3 regions of the Saccharopolyspora sp. NPDC050642 genome follow, and region 3 is predicted to be linked to each of the others. Evidence: riboswitches for the same ligand, from Rfam matches in the RefSeq annotation. Region 3 holds a riboswitch; each other region holds the start of a gene.
The links. A riboswitch is a leader RNA that binds a small molecule or an ion and turns the genes downstream of it on or off. The one in region 3 is predicted to bind thiamine pyrophosphate.
Positions count from the first base shown of each region.

Region 1: it holds a riboswitch for thiamine pyrophosphate, as region 3 does, so the genes downstream of both, AB0H93_RS13190 (cytosine permease) here and thiC (phosphomethylpyrimidine synthase ThiC) in region 3, are expected to answer to the same signal.
Region 2: it holds a riboswitch for thiamine pyrophosphate, as region 3 does, so the genes downstream of both, thiD (bifunctional hydroxymethylpyrimidine kinase/phosphomethylpyrimidine kinase) here and thiC (phosphomethylpyrimidine synthase ThiC) in region 3, are expected to answer to the same signal.

Region 1 is NZ_JBFAIN010000006.1:264,478-267,744, reverse strand. Features, by position in the region: gene AB0H93_RS13195 (helicase HerA-like domain-containing protein) at 89-1,024, shown strand; TPP riboswitch at 1,068-1,180, shown strand; gene AB0H93_RS13190 (cytosine permease) at 1,171-2,496, shown strand; gene AB0H93_RS13185 (helix-turn-helix transcriptional regulator) at 2,505-3,267, opposite strand, start outside.
Region 2 is NZ_JBFAIN010000021.1:19,229-22,495, forward strand. Features, by position in the region: gene AB0H93_RS27505 (hypothetical protein) at 57-797, opposite strand; gene AB0H93_RS27510 (hypothetical protein) at 896-1,267, shown strand; TPP riboswitch at 1,561-1,655, shown strand; gene thiD (bifunctional hydroxymethylpyrimidine kinase/phosphomethylpyrimidine kinase) at 1,643-2,440, shown strand; gene tenA (thiaminase II) at 2,550-3,260, shown strand.
Region 3 is NZ_JBFAIN010000002.1:3,093-6,359, reverse strand. Features, by position in the region: gene thiC (phosphomethylpyrimidine synthase ThiC) at 1-1,162, opposite strand, end outside; TPP riboswitch at 1,150-1,271, opposite strand; gene AB0H93_RS03725 (Uma2 family endonuclease) at 1,358-2,014, shown strand; gene AB0H93_RS03720 (peptide deformylase) at 2,015-2,596, opposite strand; gene AB0H93_RS03715 (DUF3263 domain-containing protein) at 2,907-3,218, shown strand; gene AB0H93_RS03710 (LytR C-terminal domain-containing protein) at 3,218-3,267, shown strand, end outside.

The sequences.
Region 1 (3,267 bases), on a different contig from region 3:
ATCGCTCGTCCGGGTGGCGCGTCGCCCTGGCGGGTACCCGGCGGCATAGCGTCGAGCGGGCGGGAACCGGCGAGGAGCGGAGGGCGCGGTGGCGGGCAACGCGGCACAGGAGATCGCTTCGGGCTACGCGACCGAAGGCGCGGCGGTCGAGCTCGGCGCGGTGGTCGTCGACGGCTCGGTCGATGCCGCTGCCGCCGTGCGGATCCCGCTGGCGACGATGAACCGGCACGGCCTGGTGGCGGGCGCGACCGGCACGGGCAAGACGAAGACGCTGCAGCTGCTGGCCGAACAACTGTCCGACGCGGGCGTGCCGGTGCTGCTCGCCGACGTCAAGGGCGACCTCTCCGGCCTGTCCGCTCCCGGGGAGGGCGGGGGCAAGGTGGCGGCCCGCGCCGCCGAGGTCGGCGACGACTGGCGGCCCGCGGCGTTCCCCGTGCAGTTCCTGTCGCTGGGCACCGACGGCCGGGGCGTGCCGATCCGCGCGACCGTGACCGGCTTCGGGCCGCTGCTGCTGGCGAAGGTGCTCGGCCTGAACGCGACGCAGGAGTCGACGCTGGGCCTGATCTTCCACTGGGCAGACGAGCGCGGGCTGGCGCTGCTGGACATCAAGGACCTGCGCTCGGTGATCCAGTACCTGACCAGCGACGAGGGGAAGGCCGAGCTCAAGGGCATCGGCGGGGCCTCGGCCGCGAGCGCGGGCGTGATCCTGCGGGCGCTGTCCAATTTGGAGGCCCGGGGCGGGGACGAGTTCTTCGGCGAACCGGAGCTGGCGGTCGCCGACCTGCTCCGGCATGGGAAGTACGAGCAGACCGTAGATCGGGAATCCGCATACGAACTCCTGGCGAAGAAGATCGCCGCCGCGCCCGAGATGCTGGAAAAGCCTGAAGTGCCGGAAAAGTCGGAAGCGTCGGGGTTCCTGGAGAAGGCGATGGGCAATCCCGCGGTGCGGTCGTTCTTCCGCTCCGCGGCGAGCGCGCTGGGGCGGGAGATCACCCGCGGCTTGTTCGGCAACCGCCGCCGGTGACCCGGCTGGCATCGGTCACCTGATCGGGGTAGGGTGTCGCCGACTCAATCCACGCGGGAGCTCGGGCGTACCGGGCTGAGAGGGTGGCACCACCGCGCCGCCGACCGCAGAACCTGTCCGGATAATGCCGGCGTAGGGAGCTGTTGATGGCGCTTGACGTCGATCGTGCCGAAGTTCCGCACACCCTGGACGAACCGGCGCCGAAGACGCTCGGCGTGCTCGATCAGGGCGCGTTCTGGGGCAACCTCGGGGTGAGCCTGCTCGGCTTCAGCGGTGCGCTGGCCGTGCTCGCGCCGGCCGGTGTGCCGCAGCTGTCGTTCGCCGCCGCCGTCACCGCGTGCGTGGTGGGCACCGTGATCGGCAGCATCATGGTCGGCCTCGCGGCGGTTCCGGGAGCGCGCACCGGCGCCCCGGCGATGATGCTGCTGCGCGGCCTGTTCGGCACCAAGCTGTCGTACCTGCCGACGGTGCTGAACATCCTGCAGCTGATCGGCTGGGGAACCTTCGAACTCCTGGTGATCGCGCAGGGCGCGGAGGCGTTGTTCGGCGGCGGCCCGCACTGGTTGTACGTGCTGGTGGCCGGTGCGCTGACCACCGTGCTCACGCTGCGCCCGCTCGGCGCGCTGCGCCTGCTGCGCCGCTACGTCAGCATCGCGGTGGCGATCGCCATGGTGTACTTCTTCGTCCAGCTGCTGCGGCAGCCGCTGCCGGACATGAACACCGGTTCCTGGCAGGGCTTCTGGCCCGGCGCGGACGCTGCGCTGGCGGTCGCGGTGTCCTGGATCCCGGTCGCCTCGGACTACTCGCGGCACTCGAAGTCGGTGTCCGGCGCGTTCACCGCCGCGACGGTGGGCTACTCGGTCACCCAGATCGCCTGCTACCTGCTGGGGCTGATCGGGCTGGCGATGGTGGCCGGCGACGCGGACAAGGTGTTCGACCCGATGCTGGCCGTGCCGCTCGGGGTGATCTTCTTCGGCATCCTGGTGCTGCGCGAGGTCGACCAGTCCTTCGCCAACACCTACTCGACCGCGGTCTCCATCCAGAACCTGCGGCCCAGCGCCGACCGCCGGGTGCTGTGCGTGATCATCGGGGCGTTGATCACGCTGCTCGCGCTGACCCTGGACATCGCCGAGTTCTCGAACTTCCTGCTGCTGATCGGCTCGGTGTTCGTGCCGATGTTCGGCGTGCTGGCGGTGGACTACTTCCTGCACGGCCGCCGCCGCAGCTACGACCTGTCCGCGCAGGCCCCGTCCCGCTGGGGCATGCTGCTGGCCTGGTTCCTGGGCTTCGCGGCGTTCCAGCTGATCAACCCGGGCGAACTCGGCTGGTGGAGCCGGCTGTGGACCGGTCTGCGGGACGCGCTCGGCTTCACCGTCCCGGCGTGGATGAGCGCCGCGCTCACGTCGTTCGTCGTGGCCGCCCTGGCGGCCGCGATCATCGGCGCCTTCCGCCGCCGCGGCGCGGAGAGCTGAGACGCGCGCTAATCCCGCGCACGCATCGCGAGCAGCTTGATCGCGTTCTCCGCACCGGAGCCGTCCGCGGTCGTGACCACGACCACGGACTGCTCCGGCGAGCGGGCCGGCACGAGGATCTGCTGCGCGACCGCGAGCGGGCCCACCAGCGGATGGCGCAGCTCGTACTCGTCCGCTTCGCAGGGTTTGACCCGGTGATCGCTCCACAGCGCCGCGAATTCCGGGCTCTTCATGGACAGTTCGCCGACGAGCGAGGCCAGCAGGGCGTCTTCGGGATGCCGCCCCGCGACCTGCCGGAGGTTGCCGACCACGGCGCGCGCCTTGCGCTGCCAGTCCGCGTAGAGGTCGCGGGTGTGCGGGTCGAGGAACAGCATCCGGGCCATGTTCGGCCGGTCCGCCGGGCGTTCCGGAGCGGTTCGGTCGAGGTGCCCGGCCAGCAGTGCGTGGCCCAGCGCGTTCCAGGCCAGCACGTCGGTCCGCCTGCCGAGGACCAGCGCGGGCACGGCCTCGAACGATCGCATCAGGTCGCGGGTCAAGGGGTCGAGCCGTTCCAGCGGCGGGCGGCGCTGTGGTCGGGGACGTCGCGAGGCGAGCTGGTGGAGGTGTTCGCGCTCGTGCTCGTCGAGCCGCAGGGCTCCGGCGAGGGCGTCCAGGATCGCGTCGGAGGCGTTGACCGACTGGCCCTGCTCTAGACGCGTGTAATAGGACACACTCACCCCGGCCAGCTGCGCCAGTTCTTCCCGCCGCAACCCCGCCACGCGTCGCCGCTCG
Region 2 (3,267 bases), on a different contig from region 3:
AAGCAGAAGTCCGCAGCTCCGTTCGAAGCTGCGGACGTGAGTCGGCGGGCTGGGGCTCAGACCGGGCGGACCACCAGGCCGTTCGCCTCGGCGGTGAAGGTGACCGCCGCTTCTTCGAAGTCGGCGATCGGCAGCTCGTCGCGGACCAGCCGGTGCGGCGCGTCGAAGGCCTCCACCCGGATCTCGCCGGTGCTCAGCGTGCGCTCCGGGAAGTCCACGCCGCCGACCTTGACCTCCAGCTCGCTGCCCTGCACCGCGATGGTCAACCAACCGCCGGGCACCGTCAGCTGCTCGCCGTCGTAGGTCAGGGTGAGCCGGCTGGCGGCGGGGTCCTCGGAGCGGACGGCGACGTGCGAGATCGCGACGTCGCGGTGGCCCGAGTCGCCGGCCAGGGCGATCACGTCCCGCGTGACCTCCTCGGCCGGGCCGTCGCCCGGCTTCGGCGTGAGCACCGGGGCGCGCAGCTCGGCGGCCACCCGGTAGGGCTGCCACGACCCGGCGCCGATCAGGTTGACCACCGCGGTGACGTCGACGTCGGCCAGCAGCCGGGCGCTGCCCGGAGCCGGCGTCACTTCGACGGCGTCGACGTCGCGCCGGTTCAGCAGCTCGCGCAGCGCCTTCGCGCGCTGCCTGCTGTTGCGGTCGAATCCGCGGGTGATCGCCACCGTCCCCGAGCCGGCGGCCGCCACGGCGGCTTCGGTCAGGTCCGCCAGCGGGGCCCAGATCCGGGCGGGATCCTCCGGCCGGGGTTGCCGGCGGGAACGGGCGAAGCTCGGGGCATCGGTCGTGGTTTCCATCATCAACCACTTTAGTCCGCGATGAAGGGTCCCCTTGCCTACCGGTGGGTGCCTTCACGGTGTGAATTCGATCGCTGTGCCGATTCCGCCCGGGTCGCGTGGGCCGATCGGAGCAGGCGGACGGCTCGGCGATCGGAGTGGTCCGGCCGCCGAACGGTCTTGTCGCGCGGCGCACCTGGGGCAATGCTGGGGCGATCATCGAGGGGAGCGGGATGACCGAGGTGCACTTCCCCGAACTCGGGCGCAGGCAGGCCGGTCGCGATCCGGCGCGCGGCGTGCTGGTGTGCTGGCTGGTCGCGGACGGCAGCCGGGTGCGCGTGGGCGACCGGTTGGCGGAGATCCGGGTGGGCGGCGATCGCTGCGGTCGGACGGTCGGCTGGGTTTCCGCGCTGGCCACCGGCACGCTGTGGCACCAGGTGCGGCCCGGCGAGGTGCTCACCGCCGGCGTGGTGGTGGGCCTGATCGACTGAGAGCTGCCCGGGAGGCTGCGGCAGCGCGGGCTTTTGCGCTTTGAAGCGGCGAAGCCGCGTAGCCCACCCTCGCAACTCGCACCGCCGCGGGTTCTCAGACCGTGCCCGCCCTTCTGGGCTACTGGGCGAGGCCAGTCCCCGATGCCGCGTGGTCATTCGCAAGTCGGGGATCCCGGAGTCCAGGCGGCGTCTGTAACTCCCGCAGGGGGCCGCTACTTGCACCGCCACGCAGAACGAGTTCGGAAACAGCAAGGCGGGCGTGGTCGCGGGCCGGGCCCGGTTGTTAGGTTGGTGGCAGTGACGCGGGGTGCCCGGCTGCCGGGCTGAGAACAGACCCGTTGAACCTGACCTAGCTCGTACTAGCGGAGGGACGTCATGGTTCCCAATGTGCTGACCATCGCCGGCACCGACCCCAGCGGCGGAGCAGGCGTGCAGGCCGACCTGAAGACCTTCTCGGCGCACGGCGCCTACGGCATGTCCGTGATCACCGCGCTGGTCGCGCAGACGACCACCGGGGTTTCCGAGGTCCACGAGGTGCCGCCGGAGTTCATCACCGCGCAGCTGGTCACGTTGCTCGACGACGTGCGGGTGGACGCGGTCAAGATCGGCATGCTGGCCAACGCCGAGGTGATCCGCGCGGTGGTCGAGGTGCTCGACCGCTACGCGCCGCCGCACGTCGTGCTGGACCCGGTGATGGTCGCCAAGAGCGGGGACCGGCTGCTCGCCCCGGAAGCGGTCGGCGCGCTGCGCGAGGAACTGCTGCCGCGGGTGGACCTGATCACCCCGAACCTGCCGGAGGCCGCGGACCTGCTGGGCGAGCCGGAGCTCACCGACCCCGCCGACATGCCCGCGCAGGCCGAGCGGCTGGCCGGGCTGGGGGCGAAGCAGGTGCTGCTCAAGGGCGGCCACCTCGACGGCGGGACCAGCGTGGACCTGCTGTACGGCGACGGGATCGCCGAGTTCCTCTCCAGCGAGCGGGTCGCGACCACCAACGACCACGGCACCGGCTGCACGCTGTCGGCCGCGATCGCCGCGCTGCGGCCGCAGCGCGGCGACTGGCTCGAAGCGGTGCGCGAGGCCAAGGAGTACCTGACGGAGGCCCTGCGCGCCTCCGACCGGCTCGACGTGGGCCACGGCCACGGCCCGGTCCACCACTTCCACCACTGGTGGTGACCCGGCGACCCGCCCTGCCGCAATTTCAATGGAAATCGGACCTTCGATTTCCATTGAAATTGCGTGCGCCGTTCGCCGCGGTGCCGAGACACGATCACGAGAGGTTCTGATGAGCAAGTTGCCCGCTCCGCCCGCCGACGGTTTCTGCGCCAAGGCTTGGGCGCACACCGCCGATCTGCAGCAGGCGATCGTCGAGCACCCGTTCAACGCCGCGCTGACCGACGGCACCCTGGACCGCGACCGCTTCGCGTTCTACATCGTGCAGGACGCGCGCTACCTGGTCGGTTTCGCGCAGGCGCTGGCCGCCGCCGCGACGCGCGCCGACAACGCCGAGGACGCCGCGTTCCTCGCCGGCGCCTCGCAGGGCGCGCTGGTCGAGGAGCGCCGGTTGCACGCCGGGTACGTCGCCGAGTTCGGCCTGTCCGACGCCGAGATCGCCGGGATCGGCACGTCCCCGTCCTGCCTGGCCTACACCTCGTTCCTGCGCGCGAACGCGCTGACCGAGGCGTATCCGGTGCTGCTGGCGGCGATCCTGCCGTGCTTCTGGGTGTACCAGCACGTCGGCACCGCGATCCTGGAGGCCACCGGAGGCGCCGAGGGCCACCCGTACCGGGCGTGGATCCAGACCTACGCCGACGACGAGTTCGCCGCGGCCGTGCTGACCGCCCGCGACCTCACCGATCGGGTCGCCGAGGCCGCGGACGACGAGACCCGGCAGCGGATGCTCGAAGCGTTCACCCGGGCCACCGAGTACGAGTGGCTGTTCTGGAACAGCGCCTGGATCAAGGAGGAATGGCCCACCGCGCGCTTCCTCGGCTGAGGATTTC
Region 3 (3,267 bases):
GGTCGTAGGCAGGGGCGATGTCGGTGGTCAGCGGCCCGAGCGTGTAGAACGGCGCCTCGCCGCAGAGCTCCTCCTCCAGGCGCACGTTCTCGACGATCTTGTGCATCGGGACGTGGCCCGGGCCCTCGATCATCACCTGCACGTCGTGCTCGCGGGCGATGTGCGTGAGCTCACCGAGGGTCTCCAGCTCGGCGAACTGCGCGCGGTCGTTGGCGTCCGCGATGGAGCCCGGCCGCAGGCCGTCGCCGAGGGAGAACGTGACGTCGTAGTCGCGCAGGATCTCGCAGAGCTCGCTGAAGTGCGTGTAGAGGAAGCTCTCGCGGTGGTGCGCCAGGCACCACGCGGCCATGATCGAGCCGCCGCGGGACACGATGCCGGTGACCCGGTTCGCGGTCAGCGGCACGTAGCGCAGCAGCACGCCGGCGTGCACGGTCATGTAGTCCACGCCCTGCTCGCACTGCTCGATGACGGTGTCGCGGTAGATCTCCCAGGTCAGCGCGGCCGGATCGCCGTTGACCTTCTCCAGCGCCTGGTAGATCGGCACGGTGCCGATCGGCACCGGGGAGTTGCGCAGGATCCGCTCGCGGGTCTCGTGGATCCGCTTGCCGGTGGACAGGTCCATGACGGTGTCGCCGCCCCAGCGGGTCGCCCACACCATCTTCTCCACCTCCTCCTCGACCGAGGAGGTCACCGCGGAGTTGCCGATGTTGGCGTTGACCTTCACCAGGAACTTCTTGCCGATGATCATCGGCTCGCTCTCCGGGTGGCAGCGGTTGGCCGGGATCACGGCCCGGCCCGCGGCCACCTCGTCGCGGACCAGCTCGGGCGACACGCCCTCGCGGACGGCGATGTACTCCATCTCCCGCGTGATCACGCCGGCCCTGGCCCAGCCGAGCTGGGTCCGGTGCTCCCGCCCGTCGGTCCACCCCGCCCGCATCCGATGAAGTCCACTGTGGACGTCGACGGTGGCGTTCTCGTCGGTGTACGGCCCGGAGGTGTCGTACACGTCGAGGTGCTCGCCGTTGGTCAACTCGATGCGGCGGAATGGCACTTGCAGGCCGGATTCGGTGTTCCGGAACGCCTTTCGCGAGCCGCTGATCGGCCCGGTGGTGATCTGGGTTCCGCTTTCGGACGCGTTCGGACGCACGTCGGCCACTGCCATCCACTCCCTACGCCGGCATTACCCGGTCAGGTTCATGCGGTCGGCGGCCCCGGAGTTCTCCAGCCGCCCTCTCAGCCCGCTCTTGGTGCGAGCTCCCGCGGTGTTGATTTGTCGCTGCCCGAGGCTAGCCGGGAGACCGCGGGCTGCCAACCCCGGTTCACCCCGATGACGGCAGGCCGGTTTGCCATTAGGCTCATGACCAGGGCGATCACAGTGTTGTCGGGGGTGGTGAGTACGGTGCGTGACGACATCGATACAGGAGGTGACCGCGCTGTGACTGCCGCTCCGGTGCTCCCGCGTTCGACGTGGGACGAACTGGTTCAGGTCTGGCAGAGCCTGGATCTGCCCAACAAGGGCTGGCGCGCGGAGATCATCGAGGAGAGCATCGTCATGACCCCGCCGCCGGGATATGGCCACAATGTGATCGCCGACCGAGTGCATCGTGCTCTCGCTCGCGTGATTCCGCAGGACTGGGGAATCTTTCAAACTGCTGCTGTCGAGATCCCATTGCGGAGCAATCTCTTCACCCCGGACTTGGTCGTCATTCCGATGGATGCGTTGCCATCGGACGACGATCCCGCTCCGGTGCCCGCGGGGCGGGCGTTGCTCGCCGTCGAGATCACGTCGAAGTCAAATGCGAACAGGGACCGGAACGAGAAGCTGTGGGGATATGCGCATGGTGGTGTGCCACTGTTCCTGCTGATCGATCGTTTCGCGAAGGACGAACCTTCGGTGACGCTGTACTCCGGGCCCTCCGGCGGGCGGTACCGATTTCAGCACAAAGTGCCATTCGGTGAACCGATCGCCTTGCCCGAGCCGTTCGACTTCACCTTGGAAACCAAGGAATTCTGATCAGTCCTCGTCTTCGGCGAAGGGGTCGCCGGATTCCGCCGGGTCCCAGGTCAGGCCGGGGATTCCCCAGCCGTTGCGGCGGACCATCTTCTTCGCCGCCCGGGCGTGGCGGCCCATCAGGCGGTCCAGGTAGAGGTGGCCGTCCAGGTGGTCGGTCTCGTGCTGCAGGCAGCGGGCGAAGAAACCGGTCCCCTCGACCTCGATCGGCTTTCCGTCCACATCGGACCCGGTGACCTTCGCCCGGCTCGCCCGGCCGGTCGGGTAGGACTCGCCGGGCACCGACAGGCAGCCTTCCCAGTCGTCGTCCGGGTCCGGCATGGTCTGCGGGATCTCGGAGGTGGTCAGCTCGGGGTTGACCACCACGCCGCGGTGCTGGACCCCCTCGTCGTCGGGGCAGTCGTAGACGAACACCCGCAGGTCGACGCCGATCTGGTTGGCCGCGAGCCCGACCCCGTTGGCGGCGGCCATCGTCTCGAACATGTCCTCGACGAGGGTGCGCAGCTCGTCGTCGAAGTGCTCCACCGGACGGGTGGGGTTGTGCAGCACCGGGTCGCCGACGACGCAGATCGGGTGAACAGCCATGAGCGGGACTTTAGCGGTTTGGGCAGTCGGGGCGTCGGGGTGTTCCGGGGCCGGTGCTCACCGGTGTGATCCGCTCCCGCCGGGATTCCGGGCATGGTGTAATTGAGGTGGAATGACAGCTGTGTGATTCCGGCGAACGCGGGAAGTCCCGAATCGCGAGGCGAGGAGCCAGATGGACGCCGCCCAAATGCTGACCGCGCAGGAGATCGCTCGTCAATGCGAGCAGCTGGCGCGCCTGCAACAGCGGAAGCCGAAATCCGATCCGGCACCCGGTCGGCGGTTGCGCCTCGCCGAGCCGATCACCCAGCCGATCGAGCGGATCGTCGAGCCGCCGCCGGTGCCGCCCCAGCCCTTGCCGCCGGACGGCGAGCTCACCGTCCGGGAGCGGGGCATCCTGGCCTTCGAGTCGCAGTGGTGGAAGCGGGAAGGCGTGAAGAAGGAGCTCGCGGTCCGCGAGCTGTTCGACATGTCGCCCTCGCGGTACTACCAACTGCTGAACGCGTTGCTGGACAGTCCGGTCGCCGAGCGGGCAGACCCTATGCTGATCAAGCGGCTGCGCAAGGCACGGGCGGGACGGCAGCGCGCACGGGCCGCCCAACGACTGGGAATCGAGTTGCACTGATGGCTTCAGGGGAACCCACCGGACCGGCCAAGGCCAAGATCATCGGCTT